3 linked regions of the Asanoa sp. WMMD1127 genome follow. The main gene of each other region encodes a partner of the protein of the gene in region 3 in a complex. Links are inferred from orthologs where the notes say so. Each region holds a gene or a part of one and is shown on either strand. Other genes may lie near its edges.

What was found.
Region 1: the proteins of secY (region 3) and secA are in contact, whole or in part, in a crystal structure (PDB 3DIN), measured with the Thermotoga maritima proteins. The link is inferred for Asanoa sp. WMMD1127 from one-to-one orthologs. Residues at the interface, in WP_004081795.1 of Thermotoga maritima: Glu108, Gly109, Glu110, Glu111, Ala236, Glu237, Arg238, Arg239, Ile240, Thr241, Ile242, Gln243, Tyr244, Ala245, Arg246, Arg247, Val248, Thr249, Gly250, Arg251, Arg252, Val253, Tyr254, Gly256, Ala257, Ser258, Thr259, Tyr260, Leu261, Pro262; in WP_004082002.1 of Thermotoga maritima: Glu261, Ala262, Arg263, Lys300, Ala301, Arg302, Thr303, Ile304, Ile305, Leu323, Tyr324, Asp325, Pro326, Val329, Ser330, Tyr333, Ile336, Lys340, Phe345, Val349, Glu363, Phe364, Tyr374, Ser375, Gly376, Gly377, Glu393, Ile395, Thr482, Ser483.
Region 2: secY (region 3) and secG share a complex: the UniProt entries of both Escherichia coli proteins name them as parts of the sec protein translocase complex. The link is inferred for Asanoa sp. WMMD1127 from one-to-one orthologs.

Annotation. Positions count from the first base shown.
Region 1 is NZ_JARUBP010000001.1:677,147-683,514, forward strand. Bases 1,983-5,492 are described here. They hold secA (preprotein translocase subunit SecA), read right to left. Parts: upstream 5,099-5,492; coding sequence 2,183-5,098; downstream 1,983-2,182. Other genes in these bases: O7635_RS03400 (Rv3235 family protein), read left to right, coding at 1,983-2,003; O7635_RS03410 (GNAT family protein), read left to right, coding at 5,261-5,492. In the rest of the region: O7635_RS03385 (rhodanese-like domain-containing protein), read right to left, coding at 1-206; O7635_RS03390 (Lrp/AsnC family transcriptional regulator), read left to right, coding at 301-792; O7635_RS03395 (helix-turn-helix domain-containing protein), read left to right, coding at 856-1,080; more of O7635_RS03400, read left to right, coding at 1,410-1,982; more of O7635_RS03410, read left to right, coding at 5,493-6,368. UniProt on the Escherichia coli protein: Required for protein export, interacts with the SecYEG preprotein conducting channel.
Region 2 is NZ_JARUBP010000001.1:7,048,558-7,054,316, forward strand. Bases 2,859-5,759 are described here. They hold secG (preprotein translocase subunit SecG), read right to left. Parts: upstream 4,486-5,759; coding sequence 4,231-4,485; downstream 2,859-4,230. Other genes in these bases: pgl (6-phosphogluconolactonase), read left to right, coding at 2,859-3,396; O7635_RS33720 (RNA polymerase-binding protein RbpA), read right to left, coding at 3,740-4,084; tpiA (triose-phosphate isomerase), read right to left, coding at 4,570-5,361; O7635_RS33735 (phosphoglycerate kinase), read right to left, coding at 5,361-5,759. Also shown: zwf (glucose-6-phosphate dehydrogenase), read left to right, coding at 1-1,487; more of pgl, read left to right, coding at 2,623-2,858. UniProt on the Escherichia coli protein: Subunit of the protein translocation channel SecYEG. Overexpression of some hybrid proteins has been thought to jam the protein secretion apparatus resulting in cell death; while this may be true it also results in FtsH-mediated degradation of SecY.
Region 3 is NZ_JARUBP010000001.1:993,453-999,190, reverse strand. The notes cover bases 1,575-4,454. They hold secY (preprotein translocase subunit SecY), read left to right. Parts: upstream 1,575-2,288; coding sequence 2,289-3,620; downstream 3,621-4,454. Other genes in these bases: map (type I methionyl aminopeptidase), read left to right, coding at 4,343-4,454; O7635_RS04880 (adenylate kinase), read left to right, coding at 3,620-4,273; rplO (50S ribosomal protein L15), read left to right, coding at 1,616-2,059; rpmD (50S ribosomal protein L30), read left to right, coding at 1,575-1,616. In the rest of the region: rplF (50S ribosomal protein L6), read left to right, coding at 1-402; rplR (50S ribosomal protein L18), read left to right, coding at 399-788; rpsE (30S ribosomal protein S5), read left to right, coding at 820-1,434; more of rpmD, read left to right, coding at 1,434-1,574; more of map, read left to right, coding at 4,455-5,191; O7635_RS04870 (class I SAM-dependent methyltransferase), read right to left, coding at 5,194-5,738. UniProt on the Escherichia coli protein: The central subunit of the protein translocation channel SecYEG. Consists of two halves formed by TMs 1-5 and 6-10.

The sequences.
Region 1 (6,368 bases), 320 kb from region 3 along the record:
ACGATCGGCTTGTCCTTGTCGAGCAGCTTGTCGGCGCGCATGGGGATCATGCGCCGTGGGAGGTGGATCGCCTGCTGGATGTGAGCCTGGCGCCAGGAGGCGAGGTCGCGGACGTCGACGAGGGTGACGGTCTCGATCTCCGCGTGTACGTCGGAGACGTCGGTCTGGAAGGCGAGCTTGGCGGCGAAGAAGTCCTGGGCGTTCATGGTGGTTGACGGTATGCGGGTTTGCTCCCCTGATGAATGGGCGATCGGTGGTCTTGGCGTTGTTCGGCCGCTGGATCGACGGTAGTTTGGCGGCGTGGCCGCTTCTTCCCCGGTGCTCGACCCGACCGACTGGCGATTGCTCGCTGCGCTGCAGGAGGCGGGGCGGGCGTCCTATGCCGAGCTGGCGCGGATGGTGGCGATGTCGCCGAGCGCGGTGGCGGAGCGGGTGCGGCGGTTGGAGGAGGCCGGGGTGGTCTCCGGGTACCGCGCGGTGGTGCCGCCGGCGGTCGTCGGCCTCGAGATCATGGCCTTTGTCCGGCTGCGTTACCCGACGGGCAACTACAAGCCGTTCTACGCACTGCTCGACAGCACGCCGGAGATCATCGAGGCCCACCATGTCACGGGCGAGGACTGCTTCGTGCTCAAGGTGGTGGCCCGGTCGATGCGTCACCTCGAGTCGGTGTCGGGCCGGATCGCCGGCCTGGGCGCGGTGACGACCAGCGTCGTCTACTCGAGCCCGCTGCCCGGCCGCGACGTCTCGGCCGCCGCGGCGCTCGATCCGGCTGGCCCCGGGGCCAGGGCATAGGTGCTGCCGACAGGCAGTCGATGGCAAACTGAGGCGACCGGACCGATCTGGGGAGTGATTTCGGTGGCCGAACCGAGATTCCTGCAGCTGTCCGAGGTGGCCGAGGAGCTGGCCGTCTCGGACTCGCAGGTCTACCACATGGTCCGCAGCGGCGAGCTTCCGGCGATCAAGATCGGCGGTCGGGGGCAGTGGCGGGTCGAGCGGGTCAGGCTCGAGGAATACATCGCCCGGAAATATGCCGAGACCGCCGAGTGGGTCCAGAGCAACCCGCTGATCGACAAAGAGTGATTTCCCGGTAAGTGGGGTGTCCGCGGTGCGCGGACACCTCACTTTGCCTGCCCGCCATTGACGGTGGCCGAAGTCTGAGCGCAGAATGAGCTGGTCGAAGGCAAACGAAAGCAAACACAAGATTCTTTGTCTGATCAGCCCACCGGGGAGGCTGCTCGATGTCGACCACGACCCTCAACCACCGACTACCAGCACGGGCGCGGGCCACCGGGACAGGATGGCCGAGTCCTGCAACGCGCCACCGTGTCGCAACCCTCAGCGGGCGCGGTCAGCCCGACAGCAACGGCGGGGCAACCCCTCGCCGTGTCGTGCATGATGCGGGGGCGTCGTTGATTCGGCGGTCGCCGCAGCAGCGGCGGACGGTGACCCGCGGCGGCTACTACCCACCGATCCGGGTGCGGCCGGCGCCGTCGTTCGAGACGCCGTTCGCGCACGAGGACGGCGCCGACGAGTGGTATCGCGAGGCTGGCGGCCAGCTCTCCTTCGACTTCGCCGCGCTGACGCGGCGGGCGGAGCCGATCCGCGAGATCCCCATGGCGCCACCGCCACCGGCCGAGCCGCGCCCCGTCGCGTCGCCCGATGCCCGCCGCGCGGCCGGCCGGTTCACGCGGACCTGTCTGGAGATCCTCAACGGCTACCGCCCGGTGGCCCACGTCCGGCCGCTCGCCAAGCCGGCGACCGCCCACACGCTGATCGACCAGCTGCTGGACGCCCTTCGCCGCATGCCGGTCGCGCCGACCGTGCCGCGGCGACAGCAGCAGCCGGAGCTGGTGAGGCTACGCCGGCTACGCATCAGCGAGCCGACGCCCGGCGTCGTCGAGGCCGCCGCGGCGCTGGGCACCGACGCCCGCACGTGGGCGATGGCCTTCCGCCTGGAACACACCAGCACTCGATGGCTCGGCACGGTCCTGCAGGTCCTATGACTCCCCGGAGCGCCCACCAGGCCCGGGCACGCCGGTGGGCGCTCCGGGGCTCCACCACCACCGCGCGCGCGACGCCGCTGGGACCGCGTCGTCGGGTCGTGCCCACGCGTCGAGAGGAGGTCCAGCGAAGGCGAAAGCCCGCCCCCACAGCGGGGGGCGGGCTTTCGTGGCCTTGAACGTCAGTTCGCGGTCGGGGCTCCGTGGCAGCGCTTGTATTTCTTGCCCGAGCCGCACGGGCACGGCGCGTTGCGGGACGGGCCGTTGCTCGGCGTCGCGGACTGGCGGCCCGGGGACGGGCGGCGGCCCGGCGACGGGCGCGGGCGGTCGCCGTTGCCCGCCGGCGCGGCTCCGCCGACGCCCAGTGCCGGCGCGTGCTGCATCGGCGGCTGGGGCTGCGGCTGGGTGTGCTGCACCGCGACCCCGCCGCCGCCGGCGGCGCCGTCGATGGTGGGGGCGGAGTATTGCAGGCCCTGCGGGCGGGACGACCGGCCGAGGCCCTTGGCCTTGATCTCGATCGTCGCGTCGTCGGGCATCGGCAGGGCGCGGCCGCCGGTGGCGGCGGGCTCGGCCTCGGGCGCCGGGGCCTCCTCGACCTGGACGTCCAGGTTGTAGAGGAAGCCGACGGTCTCCTCCTTGATGCCGTCCATCATCGTGGCGAACATCTCGAAGCCCTCGCGCTGGTATTCGACCACCGGGTCGCGTTGCGCGTAGGCCCGCAGGCTGATGCCCTCCTGCAGGTAGTCCATCTCGTAGAGGTGCTCGCGCCACTTGCGGTCGATCACCTGCAGCAGCACCATGCGCTCGAGCTGGCGGGTCGCCTCGGTGCCGAGCTCTTCCTCGCGCCGGTCGTACGCGTTGTGCGCGTCGTCCTTCATCCGCGAGAGCAGGAACTCGGCGTCGATGCTGTTGCGCTCGCCGCCGGCCTCTTCCTCGACGTCGTCGATCGTCACGCCGACCGGGTAGAGCTGCTTGAGGCTCGACCACAGCTGCTCGAGGTCCCAGTCCTCGGCGTAGCCGTCGGCGGTGGCGCCCTGCACGTAGGCCTCGACCACGTCGTCGATCATGTGGCGGACCTGCTCGTGCAGGTCCTCCCCGTCGAGCACGCGCTTGCGCTCGGCGTAGATGACCTGGCGCTGCTTGTTGAGCACCTCGTCGTACTTGAGGACGTTCTTGCGGATCTCGGCGTTCTGGCCCTCGATCTGGGCCTGCGCGCTGCGGATCTGCCGGGTGACCATCTTGGACTCGATCGGCACATCCTCGGGGATGTTGAACCGCTCCATGACGGCCTCGACGGCGCCCGCGCGGAAGCGGCGCATCAGCTCGTCCTGCAGCGACAGGTAGAACCGGGACTCGCCCGGGTCGCCCTGCCGGCCCGACCGGCCGCGCAGCTGGTTGTCGATGCGGCGTGACTCGTGGCGCTCGGTGCCGAGCACGTAGAGGCCGCCGGCGTCGACGACCTCGGCCGCCTCGCTCGCGCAGTGCTGCTTCCAGCGCGGCAGGATCTCCTCGAACGCCTTGGCGTAGTCGTCCTCGTGCTCGATCGGGTCGAGGCCCCGCTGGTGCAGCTCGGCCGCCGCGAGGTTCTCGGGGCTGCCGCCGAGCAGGATGTCGGTGCCACGGCCGGCCATGTTGGTCGCGACCGTCACCGCCCCGCGCCGGCCGGCCTGAGCGATGATCTCGGCCTCCTGCGCGTGGTATTTCGCGTTGAGGACCGAGTGCTTGATGCCCCGGCGGCGCAGCAGCTGCGAGAGGATCTCGGAGTTCTCCACCGAGACCGTGCCGACCAGGATCGGCTGGCCCAGCGCGTGCCGCTCGGCGATGTCCTCGACGACCGCGTTGAACTTGGCCTTCTCGGTCTTGTAGATGACGTCGGGGCGGTCGACGCGGACCATCGGGCGGTGGGTCGGGATCGAGACCACGCCGACCTGGTAGACCTTGTTGAACTCGCCGGCCTCGGTCTGCGCCGTGCCGGTCATGCCGGCCAGCTTGTCGTACAACCGGAAGTAGTTCTGCAGCGTGATCGTGGCAAGAGTCTGGTTCTCCTGCTTGATCTCGACGCCTTCCTTGGCCTCGATCGCTTGGTGCATGCCCTCGTTGTAGCGACGGCCGTGCAGGATGCGGCCGGTGAACTCGTCGACGATCAGGACCTCACCGTCGTTGACGATGTAGTCCTTGTCGCGCTTGTAGAGCTCCTTGGCCTTGATCGCGTTGTTGAGGTAACCGACGAGCGGCGTGTTGACCGACTCGTAGAGGTTGTCGATGCCCAGCCGGTCCTCGACCTTGGCGACGCCGCGCTCGGTGATCGCGATGGTGCGCTTGGCGTAGTCGACCTCGTAGTCGCCCTCGCCGTCCTTGCCGGGCTGGAGCCGGGCGACGACCGAGGAGAACTCCGAGTACCACCGGGCGGAGTGCTCGGCCGGACCGGAGATGATCAGCGGCGTACGCGCTTCGTCGATCAGGATCGAGTCGACCTCGTCGACGATGGCGAAGTTGTGGCCGCGCTGCACGAGCTCGTCCTTGGACCACGCCATGTTGTCGCGCAGGTAGTCGAAGCCGAACTCGTTGTTGGTGCCGTAGGTGATGTCGCACTCATAGGCGGCCCGGTGCTCGACGGACGGCCGGTTGGGCAGCACCACGCCGACGGTCAGGCCCAGGAACTCGTGGACCCGCCCGACCCACTCGGCGTCACGTTGCGCCAGGTAGTCGTTGACGGTGATGACGTGCACGCCCTTGCCGGAGAGCCCGTTGAGGTAGGCGGGGAAGACACCGGTCAGGGTCTTGCCCTCACCGGTCTTCATCTCCGAGATGTTGCCGAAGTGCAACGCCGCGCCGCCCATGATCTGCACGTCGTAGGCGCGCTGGCCGAGCACCCGGGCGGCCGCCTCACGGGCGGTCGCGAAGGCCTCGGGCAGCAGGTCGTCGAGGGTCTCCCCGTCGGCCAGCCGCTCGCGGTATTGGAAGGTCAGGTCGCGGAGCTCGTCATCGGTGAGGTTGACGTAGTCGTCCTCGATCGAGTTGACCGCAGCCGCGATGGCCTTGAGGCGGCGCAGCATGCGTCCTTCGCCCGCACGAAGGAATCTTTCCAGAATCGACACGGATCAACGCTCCCCTAGACGGTCTGCCGAACTATGGTAGGCGCTCATCCGGGGTGACTGTCAGGGGCGGTTCCCGACGAGCAGGTTATAACGGACATAACGAAGCTAACGCCGGAGGAAATCCGGTTATGCCCCAGCAGAAGTGTCCGGCAGGATGACCGCGTGGAGCCACCGAAGATCATCACGGACGGCCTGGTCATCCGGGCGTGGCAACCCGACGACGCGGCCGCTGTCGACCGCGCGTGCCAAGATCCGGACATCCAGCGCTGGACGACCGTTCCGGTGCCCTACCGCCGCGAGCACGCCGACTTCTTCGTGGGCGAGTTCACCACGGCGGCTTGGCGCAACGGCACGACGGCGCCGCTGGGCGTGTTCGACCACACCACCGGCGAGCTGGTCGGTTCGTCCGGTCTGGTGAAGATCAGCGGCGACCAGGCCGAGGTCGGCTACTGGACGGCGCCCTGGGCCAGGGGGCGCGGCGCGGCCACCGCCGCCACCCGCGCGGTGGCCCGGTGGGCGCTCGACGAGCTGGGCGTACGGCGGCTCGTATGGCGCGCCGAGGTCGGCAACCACCTGTCCCGGCTGGTCGCCCTCCGCTCCGGCTTCACGATCGAGGGCATCGCCCGGCACGACCTCGAGGACCGTGACGGCACCCGGCGGGACGCGTGGGTCGGCTCACTCCTGCCCGGCGACCCCACCGACCCAGACACCGCCGCGCCCGGCTCGGCCGAGGCCCGCCGCGCGGTGACGTTCAGCCGGCCGCAGCCGGAGCTCTTCGCCGCGACCCGCGACGGGGAGATCAAGCTGCGGGCCCTGGAGGAGCGCGACGTCGACCCGATCGCGGAGAGCGCCAACGACCCGGAGGCGGTGCGCTGGACGACGATCCCGCACCCCTACGAGCGCGCCCACGGGGAGAGCTTCGTCCACGACTACGCCGCCGGGGTGTGGCTGCGCGGCACGGGCGCCGTGTTCGCGATCGGCGATCCCGCCGACGACGCGTACGCCGGGGTCATGGAACTGCGCCTGCACCCCACCCGGCCGGCGCTCGCCGACGTGGGCTTCATGGTCCCGCCGCAGGCGCGCGGTCGTGGTTTCGCCCCCGCCGCGCTGGCCGCCATGTCCGCCTGGGGCTTCACCGCGCTCGGCCTGCACCGGATCGGCTGGTGGGCCAACGTCGGCAACGAGGCGTCCCGGCGGGTCGCCGAGAAGGCCGGTTTCACCTTCGAGGGCACCAGCCGCGGCTACCTCGACCACCGGGGCGAGTGGACGG
Region 2 (5,759 bases), 6.1 Mb from region 3 along the record:
GCCGGTTGCCGAGGATCCCGGAGCCCTGTGCTCTGGTGATCTTCGGCGTCACCGGCGACCTGTCGCGCAAGAAGCTGTTGCCGGCCATCTACGACCTGGCCAACCGAGGGCTGCTGCCACCGGGCTTCGTCGTGCTCGGCTTCGCCCGGCGCGACTGGGGCGACGGCGACTTCGAGGACCTCGCGATGAGCGCGGCCAAGAAGGGTGCCCGCACCCCCTGGCGCGAGGAGGTGTGGGCCCGGCTCGCCGGCAACATCAAGTTCGTGCCGGGCGCGTTCGACGACGACGAGGCGTTCGACCAGCTCGCGTCCACACTGGACGAGCTGCGCGACACGCACGGCATCGCCGGCAACGCCGCGTTCTACTTCGCGATCCCGCCACCGGCGTTCCCGATCGTGCTCAAGCAGCTCGCTCGCACCGGCATGGCCGACAACCGCAAGGCCGGCGGCTGGCGGCGGGTCGTCGTGGAGAAGCCGTTCGGCAACGACCTGTCCTCCGCGATGGCGCTCAACGGCCTGGTCGACGACGTGTTCACCCGCAGCGACGTGTTCCGCATCGACCACTACCTGGGCAAGGAGACGGTCCAGAACATCCTGGCTCTCCGGTTCGCCAACAACCTGTTCGAGCCGCTGTGGAACAGCAAATATGTCGACTCGGTGCAGATCACGATGGCCGAGGACGTGGGCATCGGCACCCGGGCCGGCTTCTACGACGCGGCCGGCGCGGCCCGCGACGTGCTGCAGAACCACCTGCTCCAGCTGCTGTCGCTGACCGCGATGGAGGAGCCGACCAGCTTCGACGCCGCCGAGATCAGCACCGAGAAGCTCAAGGTGCTGCGGGCCATCACGATCCCGCAGGACATCCGCGGCGAGACGGTCCGGGGGCAGTACCTCCCGGGCTGGGTCGGCGGCGAGCGGGCGGTCGGCTACCTCGAGGAGAAGGACGTGCCGTCCGACTCCACCACCGAGACGTACGTCGCGGTCAAGCTCGGCGTGCAGAACCGGCGGTGGGCCGGCGTGCCGTTCTATCTGCGCTGTGGCAAGCGGCTGCCGCGGCGGGTCACCGAGCTGGCGATCATCTTCAAGAAGGCGCCACACCTGCCCTTCAACCCGTACGACATCGAGATGTTGGGCGCCAACCAGCTGGTCATCCGGGTGCAGCCGGACGAGGGCGTGGTGCTCAAGTTCGGCTCCAAGGTGCCCGGCACCACGATGGAGGTCCGCGACATCGCGATGGACTTCGAATACGGGGCCGCGTTCACCGAGTCCAGCCCGGAGGCCTACGAGCGGCTCGTGCTGGACGTGCTCGTGGGCGACCGCACGCTGTTCCCCGACGCGGCCGAGGTGGAGCAGAGCTGGCGGGTCATCGACCCGCTGGAGGAGGCCTGGGCCGGCACGTCGCCCGAGCCCTACCGGGCCGGCGAGTGGGGGCCGCACGCGGCCGACGAGCTGCTGCGCCGCGACGGCCGGCACTGGAGGCGAGCATGATCGGGCTCTGGGACACCACCGGCAACGAGGTGGTCAAGGCGCTGGCCACCGAGCGCCGGTCGGCCGGCGGCGTGGCCAGCGGGATGGCGCTGACGCTGATCGTGGTCGTCGACGAGAAGCGCGTACGCGAAGCCGAGGCGGCCGCCACCATCGCGTCGTCGATGCACCCGTGCCGGCTGCTGATCGTGGTGCGGGCCGACGTCGAGCGACCCAGCAACCGGCTCGACGCCGAGGTGGTCGTCGGCGGCCGGCTCGGCCCGTGCGAGGCCGTCGTGATGCGGATGTACGGCCGGCTCGCGCTGCACGCCGAGTCCGTCGTCATGCCGCTGCTGGTGCCGGACGTCCCGGTCGTCACCTGGTGGCACGGCGAGCCGCCGGAGAAGATCGCCAACGACTTCCTCGGCGTGGTCGCCGACCGCCGGATCACCGACGTCTCGCAGACCGAGGACCCGGTGGCCGCCCTGCGCCAGCGGGCCAAGGACTACGCGCCCGGCGACACCGACCTCGCGTGGACCCGGATCACCCCGTGGCGCACGCTGGTCGCCTCGGCGTTCGACACGACCGAGGACCACATCGTCGGCGCCACCATCGAGGCGTCCGGGCACGACCCGACGGCCGCGCTGATGGCCGGTTGGCTGGCGGCCCGGCTCGACGTCAACCCGCGGCTGGAGTCTGACGAGGCGCACCGGATCATGCATTCGATCTCGTTGGTCGCCGCCAACAACGACCAGCTCAAGCTGGTACGCGAGACCGACATGGCGACGTTCAGCCGCACCAACCAGCTCGACCGGCAGCTGCCGCTGGTCCGTCGCCCGCTCGGCGAGGAGCTGGCCGAGGAGCTGCGCCGGCTCGACCCCGACCAGGTCTACGCGGCGGCGCTGAGCGCGATGTCCGGCGAGACCGGTCTCGACAACCGGCCGGCCCACCGGGTGCACGTCTGGAAGGACCCGGTGACCGCCGGCAACGCGCCCGGCCTCGGCCCCGGGATCGTCGGCGGCGGCCCGCCCACCCAGGCGGAGGACATGCCGCCGCGCACCGGCGACCGGGTCCGCCCGGCGTCGGCCGGCGCGGGCACGGCCCAGGGCTCGGCGCCCACCACCCCGTCGGGCTCCGGCTCCGGCTCGGGTGCGGCCTCGTGAGCGAGACCACCGTCATCGTCCACTCCGACCCGGACGTGCTGGCCCACGCGGTGGCCGCCCGCCTGGTCGTCACCCTGATCGACGCCCAGGCCGAACGCGGCGCCGCGTCGTGGGTGCTCACCGGCGGCCGCATCGCCGGGGCGGTCCACCGGGCGGTCCGCGACTTCCCGGCCAGCGACACCGTCGACTGGAACCGGGTCGACTTCTGGTGGGGCGACGAGCGGTTCCTGCCCGCCGGCCACCCGGACCGCAACGAGACCCAGGCCCGCGAGCAGCTGCTCGACGCGCTGCGGGTGCCGGCCGAACGGGTGCACGCGATGCCCCCGTCGGACGGCCCGGACGGCAACGACCCGGAGGCGGCGGCGGCCCGCTACGCGCAGGAACTGGCCCGCGCGGCGCGCCCGGGGACGGCCCCGCTCCCCCACTTCGACGTGCTGATGCTCGGCGTCGGCGAGGACGGCCACGTGGCGTCGGTGTTCCCGGAGCACCCGGTGGCCTACGAGACCCGGCCGGTGAGCGCGGTCCGCGGCAGCCCGAAGCCACCACCGGTCCGCACGACCCTGACCCTGCCGACGATCAACACGGCCGACCAGGTGTGGCTGGTGGCCGCGGGTCCGGACAAGGCAGGCGCGGTCGGCATGGCCCTGACGGGCGCGGGACCGGTGCAGCTGCCGGCGGCGGGGGTGCACGGCGTCAACCGCACGATCTGGCACCTCGACAGCGCCGCCGCGACCCAGGTCCGCCGCACCTTCCGCAGCGTCCGCACCTGACGAGCGAACACCGCCCGGCGACCCGACGGCCGCAGGGCGGCAGGCGGGCCTCCGCACTCTGCCGCCTCGCGACCCGCACACGCGGGCAGGCGGGCCGCCCCCGCCGCACGCTGCCGCCTCGCGATCCGCACACGCGGGCAGGCGGGCCGTCGCCGCCGCCGCACGCTGCCGCCTCGCGACCCGCATCAGGCGGCAGGGGGCTCGTTGCGAGGCGGGACGTCAGCGACGCGGATCGGGGCCTGACGCGGCGTCCCTGAAAGGGCCGCTATCACGCTTTGACCAGTGTCGATCACGGACAGTGATCAATGGGTGCGCGATGGAAGGCGGGACCGGCCCGGGGGGCCTAGTTTTCGCCGCGGCGTTGGCGGAGGTTGGCGAGCGCCTCCGCGAGGATGGCGGCGCCGTCGGCGTCGGTGCGCCGTTCCTTCACGTAGGCCAGGTGCGTCTTGTAGGGCTCGCTGCGCGGCTTGCCGGGCGGGTTGGTGGCATCGAGGCCCGCGGGCTGTCCGCAGCGCGGGCAGTCCCAGGTCACCGGCGGGGACACCTCGGCCGCCAGGGAGATCTCGATGGTGTGGTCGTTGGCGCACCAATAGGTCACCGAGCGCCGGGGTGCGGGCTCGCACCGCTCGGTGGGGCGGATCGGGCCGGAGCCGACCCGGGTGCCTCGGATTGCGCTGCCGCTGGGCACGGTATGTCGCTCCTGTCGTCGTGCGGGGTCTCGGCCGCGGGGGAAAGCGCGGCGTCGCGACGCGGTGAAGCGGGATGGAAAGCAGTACGCGGCCCGGACAAGTCCGGACCGCGTAGGAGTTTACGACTGTTTCGCCGCCATGGGGGTCAGCTGGTCACCGCGAGTTTCAGCCAGAGGCCCAGACCCACGATGCACGCGAACCACACGATGCCCACCAGGATGGTGTAGCGGTCGAGGTTTTTCTCCGCCACCGACGAGCCGGCGAGGTTGGTGCTGACGCCGCCGCCGAACATGCTCGACAGGCCGCCACCCTTGCCGCGGTGCAGCAGGACCAGCATCGTCAGCAGCACGCTCGTGATGATCAGCAACACGATCAACGTGTAGGCGAATGCGATCGGCATGGTGGTGGTCTGTCCTCTCGGGTGGGCGCGACTCAGCAAGGATAGCGGCCGGATCCGCGCACTGCGGACCCGGCCACCGGTGCCTTACTTCTTGATGTGCTCCGGGAACCGGACGATCTGCACGAACTCGTCGGCGTCGATGCTCGCGCCACCGACGAGCGCGCCGTCGACGTCCGGCTGGGCCATGATCGCGGCCACGTTGTTGGCCTTGACGGAGCCGCCGTACAGGATGCGGGTGGTGTCGGCCGTCTCGGCGTCGAACCGCTCCGCCAGCCGGGCCCGCAGCACGCCGCAGACCTCCTGGGCGTCGTCGGGCGTCGCCGTCTTGCCGGTGCCGATCGCCCAGACCGGCTCGTACGCGATGACGACCTTGCGCACCTGCTCGGCCTTGAGCCCGTCGAGGCCGGCGTCGAGCTGTGCGACGCAGTGCGCCACGTGCTCCCCCGCCTCGCGGACCTCGAGCCCCTCGCCGATGCAGAAGATCGGCGTGAGCTCGTTGGCCAGCGCCGCCTGCACCTTGGTGTTGACCACCGCGTCGTCCTCGTGGTGGTACTGCCGGCGCTCCGAGTGGCCGACCACGACGTAGGAGCAGCCGAGCTTGGTCAGCATCGCGGCGGAGATGTCGCCCGTGTAGGCGCCACCCTTGTGCGGCGAGAGGTCCTGCGCGCCGTACCCGATGAGCAGCTTGTCGCCGTCGACCAGGGTCTGCACGCTGCGCAGGTCGGTGAACGGCGGCAGGACCACCGTCTCGACGTCGCTGAGCTGCTGCTCGTTGAGGCTGAAGGCCAGCTTCTGCACGAGCGCGATGGCCTCGAGGTGGTTGAGGTTCATCTTCCAGTTGCCGGCCATCAGCGGCCGGCGGGACTGCGCCGCCATCAGTTCTCCAGTGCCGCGATGCCGGGAAGGCGCTTGCCCTCGAGGTATTCCAGCGAGGCGCCCCCGCCGGTGGAGATGTGGCCGAAGGCGGTCTCGTCGAGGCCGAGGGCGCGGACGGCCGCGGCGGAGTCGCCACCGCCGACCACGGTCAGGCCGTCGACCTTCATGATCGCCTCGGCGACGCCCCGGGTGCCGGCCGCGAACGGCGCCAGCTCGAACACGCCCATCGGGCCGTTCCAGAACACGGTGCGGGCGTCGGCGAGCGCGCCGGCGAAGGCCGCCACGCTGGCCGGGCCGATGTCGAGCCCGAGCCGGTCGGCCGGGATCGCGTCGGCCGCCACGACCTCGTGGTCGGCGTCGGCCGAGAACTCGGTCGCGGCCACCACGTCGGTCGGCAG
Region 3 (5,738 bases):
GAGAACGAGCTCGTGGTCAAGCGCCCGAACGACGAGCGCAAGGCCAAGGAGCTGCACGGTCTCTCCCGTACGCTGGTCGCGAACATGGTGGTCGGGGTGACCGACGGTTACCGCAAGACCCTGGAGATCGCGGGCACCGGTTACCGGGTCACGGCCAAGGGCAAGGACCTCGAGTTCGCGCTCGGGTTCTCGCACCCGGTTCTCGTCCCGGCGCCGGAGGGCATCACCTTCACCGTGGAGCGGCCCACGCTGTTCCACATCGCCGGCATCGACAAGCAGCAGGTCGGTGAAGTGGCCGCCAACATCCGGAAGATCCGCCCGCCGGAGCCCTACAAGGGCAAGGGCGTCAAGTACCAGGGCGAGGTCATCCGCCGCAAGGCCGGAAAGGCAGGTAAGAAGTGACCGCCACGCTACTCAAGCGCCGTCGCGGCGTCGCCGCGAAGCGGGCCGTGGGCCGGGCGCGTCGGCACTTCCGGGTCCGCAAGCACCTGGTGGGTTCGGCCGAGCGTCCGCGCCTGGTCGTCACCCGCTCGCTGCGGAACATCACCGCGCAGATCGTCGACGACGCCAAGGGCCACACCCTGGCGTCGGCGTCGACCCTGGACGCCTCGATCCGGGGCACCGACGGCGACAAGAGCGCCCTGGCCGGCAAGGTCGGCGCGCTCCTCGCCGAGCGGGCCAAGGCCGCCGGTGTGTCGAAGGTCGTCTTCGACCGCGGTGGCAGCAAGTACGCGGGTCGCATCGCCGCGCTGGCCGACGCCGCGCGCGAAGCCGGGCTCGAGTTCTGACCCCGTCACATCTGAGAAAGGAAGGCTGCTGATGCCAGGTCAACAGCGCCGTGGCGGCGGGTCCGGTGGCAACGAGGGTGGTCGCCGCGACAACCGCCGTGAGGGCGGCCGCGGAAACGCGCCCGTCGAGAAGACCCCGCACCTCGAGCGGGTCGTCGCGATCAACCGTGTTGCCAAGGTCGTCAAGGGTGGTCGGCGCTTCAGCTTCACCGCCCTCGTGATCGTCGGCGACGGCGACGGCACGGTCGGCGTCGGGTACGGCAAGGCCAAGGAGGTGCCCGCGGCGATCGCCAAGGGTGTCGAGGAGGCCAAGAAGCACTTCTTCAAGGTGCCGCGGATCGCCCAGTCGATCCCGCACCCGGTGCAGGGCGAGGACGCCGCGGGCGTGGTGCTGCTCAAGCCGGCCTCGGCCGGTACGGGCGTCATCGCCGGTGGGCCGGTCCGCGCCGTGCTGGAGTGCGCGGGCATCCACGACGTGCTCTCCAAGAGCCTCGGCTCGTCGAACCCGATCAACATCGTGCACGCGACCGTGGCGGCCCTGAAGGCGCTCGAGTCGCCCGAGGCGGTCGCGACCCGTCGTGGCCTCCCGGTCGAAGACGTCGCGCCGGCCGCGATGCTGGCCAGCCGGGCTGGGGTGACTGCGTGATGGCTCGTCTCAAGGTCACCCAGGTCCGGTCCGAGATCGGGTCGAAGCACAACCAGCGCGAGTCGCTGCGGTCGCTCGGCCTGAAGCGGATCAACGACGTGGTGGTCAAGGAGGATCGGCCCGAGATTCGCGGCATGATCTTCACCGTCAACCACCTCGTGAAGGTCGAGGAGGTCGAGTAATGACCATCAAGGTTCACCACCTGCGTCCGGCCCCCGGCGCCAAGACCGAGAAGACCCGCGTGGGTCGCGGTGAGGGCTCCAAGGGCAAGACCGCTGGTCGCGGCACCAAGGGCTCCAAGGCCCGCAAGAACGTCCCGGCGTCGTTCGAGGGTGGGCAGATGCCCATCCACATGCGGCTGCCGAAGATGAAGGGCTTCCGCAACCAGAACAAGGTCGTCTTCCAGGTCGTCAACCTGGACAAGCTGGCCCAGCTGTTCCCGAACGGCGGCGAGATCGGCCCGGCCGAGCTCGTCGACGCGGGCGCCGCGCGCAAGGGCCAGCCGGTCAAGGTGCTCGGCAGCGGCGACCTGGGTGGCGTATCACTCCGTGTTTCCGCCCACGCGTTCAGCGCGTCGGCGAAGGAGAAGATCGCCGCCGCGGGCGGCGCCACCACCGAGCTGTAGCGCGGGCAGGGGCGCGGCTCCAATGGTCAGGGACCGTTGGGAGCCGCGCCCCTCCGGCGTTGATCCGGAGCGATCCGGACAGATATCGTTCCCGATGGATGGGTGCGGCCAGCCGGTCGCGAGCAGAGCCAGATAAGTTAGAGTCCGTTCCCGAAAGGGTGTCGGGCCACTACCGACAGCCACCCCGGCCGCCACGACCCCGGCGGTCCGTTCGCGCAGGAGGAAGACGTTGCTCTCCGCATTTCTCAGTGCGTTCCGCACGCCTGACCTGCGTAAGAAACTGTTGTTCACACTCGGCATCATCGCGGTCTACCGGCTGGGCGCCACGCTGCCCAGCCCGGGCGTTTCCTACGGAAACGTGCAGAAGTGCATGGATCTCATGGCGACGAACAACGCGGGTGGCGTCTTCAACCTGCTGAACCTGTTCTCCGGTGGCGCACTGCTGTCGCTGTCGGTCTTCGCGCTGGGCATCATGCCCTACATCACAGCGTCGATCATCCTGCAGCTGCTGACGGTCGTGATCCCGCGACTCGAGCAGCTTCGCAAGGAGGGTCAGGCCGGCCAAGCCAAGATCACGCAGTACACCCGCTACCTGACCCTGGGCCTCGGTGTCCTGCAGGCGTCGGCGTTCGTCGCCCTGGCCCGGTCGGGCCAGCTGTTCAACAACATGTGCGACCAGTTCCCGATCGTGCCGGACGGCACCGGCCTGCCGACCTGGGTCACCCTGGTCGCGCTCGTGATCACCATGACCGCCGGCACCGGCGTCGTCATGTGGCTGGGCGAGCTGATCACCGACCGCGGCGTCGGCAACGGCATGTCGGTCCTGATCTTCACCTCGATCGTGGCCCGCCTCCCCAGCGAAGGCTGGCAGATCAAGATCAGCCAGGGCTGGTGGAAGTTCTTCCTGGTGATCGCGCTCGTCCTGCTGATCATCTTCTTCGTGGTCTTCATCGAGCAGGCCCAGCGCCGCATCCCGGTGCAATACGCGAAGCGCATGATCGGTCGACGGATGTACGGCGGCACCTCGACCTACATACCGCTGAAGGTCAACCAGGCCGGCGTCATCCCCGTCATCTTCGGGTCGTCGCTGCTCTACCTGCCCGCGCTGCTGCTGCAGTTCTACGACCGCAACAACCTCAACGACTGGCAGTCGTGGATCCAGAACAACCTGGTCGACCCGACCAGCTACATCTACATCACGCTCTACTTCCTGCTGATCATCTTCTTCACCTACTTCTACGTGTCGATCACGTTCAACCCGACCGAGGTTGCCGACAACATGAAGAAGTACGGTGGATTCGTGCCCGGCATCCGGCCTGGCAAGCCGACCGCTGAATACCTGGACTACATCCTGAGCCGGATCACCCTTCCCGGCGCGATCTACCTGGGTGTCATCTCGATCCTGCCGAGCTTCTTCTTCATCTGGCTCGACCGCCAGCAGTACCTGAACTTCCCGTTCGGCGGCACGGCCGTGCTGATCATGGTCGGTGTCGGCCTCGAGACGGTGAAGCAGATCGAGAGCCAGCTCATGCAGCGGAACTACGAAGGGTTCCTCCGCTAGTGCGAATTGTTCTCGTAGGTCCTCCGGGCGCGGGAAAGGGGACGCAGGCCGAGTTCATCGCCGCGCACCTCGCCGTGCCCAAGATCTCGACCGGGGACATCTTCCGCGCCAACGTCTCCCAGGGCACCCCGCTGGGCGTCGAAGCCAAGCGCTACATGGACGCCGGCAAGCTGGTCCCCGACGAGGTGACCATCAACATGGTGCGGGAGCGGCTCGCGGAGCCCGACGCCGGCGAGGGCTTCCTGCTCGACGGCTTCCCTCGCACGACGCCCCAGGCGGCCGCGCTCGACAAGCTGCTGGCCGACCTGGGCACGGCGCTCGACCTCGTGATGGAGCTCGTGGTCGACGACGACGAGGTGATCCGGCGGCTGTCCGGCCGGCGCACCTGCCGCGGCTGCGGCAAGATCTGGCACGTCGAGTTCGACGCGCCGTCCCGCGAGGGCATCTGCGACCGCTGCGGCTCGGAGCTGTTCCAGCGCGACGACGACAAGGCCGAGACGATCGCAAAGCGGCTCGTCGAATACGCCGAGAAGACGGCGCCGCTGGTCGACTACTACGGCGCGCAGGGCAAGCTGGTCGGCATCGACGCCACCGGGCCGGTCGAAGACGTCACGGTCCGGGCGATCGACGCACTTCGGTCCTACGGCGGCTGACCGGAAGGCGTCGTGACGCGGCAGCGTCACGACGGCTGAGGACCTCGAACCCTTAGGTAGTCTCGATTGATGCGCCGACACCAGCTGAACATTCAGCTGAAGACTCCTGAGCAGATCGACCTGATGCGCCGCGCGGGTCTGGTCGTGGCCAACGCCCTGGCCGCCATGCGCGCCGCCGTCGCGCCCGGTGTGACCACCGCCGACCTCGACGCGATCGCCGAGGGCGTCATCCGCGACGCCGGCGGCATCCCCTCCTTCAAGGGCTACCACGGCTTCCCCGGCTCGATCTGCTCGTCGGTCAACGAGCAGATCGTGCACGCCATCCCCTCGCCCCAGCAGGTCCTCAAGAACGGCGACCTGATCTCGCTGGACTGCGGTGCCATCCTCGACGGTTGGCACGGCGACTCGGCGATCACCGTGCCCGTCGGCGACGTCGACCCGGCCCTGCTGAAGATGGCCGCGGTCGCCGAGGACTCGATGTGGGCGGGCATCGCCGCCGCCGCCCGCGGGGTCCGCTCGGGCCGGGGCCGGCTGACCGACATCAGCCACGCCGTGGAGACGGCGGTCAAGGCGGGCGGCCGCTACGGGATCGTCGACGGCTACGGCGGGCACGGCATCGGCACCGAGATGCACCAGGACCCGCACGTGCTCAACCACGGCCGGCCGGGCCGCGGCATCGCACTACGCCCGGGCCTCTGCCTCGCCATCGAACCGATGATCACGATGGGCTCGCCGCGCTCGGTGGAGCTCGACGACGGCTGGACCGTGATCACCCGCGACCACTCGGTGGCCGCCCACGTCGAGCACTCGATCGCGCTGCTTGACGACGGCGTCTGGGTGCTGACCGCGGCCGACGGCGGCCGCGAGCGGCTCGGTGAGCTCCTCACCGCCCGCGCCACGGCGCCGCAGCCGTCCTGACCTCACCGGCAGACGAAAGCGACCGCTCCGCTGGTCACCTCGAAGCTGCCGTGGGCCGCGATGTGCGCGGCCACCCGCCGCTCCAGCTCGGCCAGCACCTCGGCCCGCCGGTCCGCCGGCACACCCAACGCGTCGGGCGGCAGGCTGCCCACATAGCCGCTGACCGCGGCCGCCGCCGGCACCGCGGACACCCGGCCGAGGTCGTGTCGCTCGACCACGTCGAACGCGGCGGGCAGCAGCTCCTCGGCCTGGTCGCTGCGGAACCGCGGGCCGTCCCAGGCGATGGTGGCCGCGCGACCCAGAAGATCGGCCGTGACCCCGGCGAACATCGCGTGCACCTCGTACGCATGCCGGGGGGTGTTGGTGACGATCACCGCGCGGCCGCTGGGGGCGGTGATGCGCCGGATCTCGGCGATGGCCAGGGGGATGTCAGGGACGTGGTAGAGCATGTGCGGCGCGAGCGTGAGGTCGGCGACGCCGGTGCGCAGGGGAAGGAACTGAACGTCCGCGACCGCGGTGGTCGCGCCGGACGCCGCCCCGGCCTTGG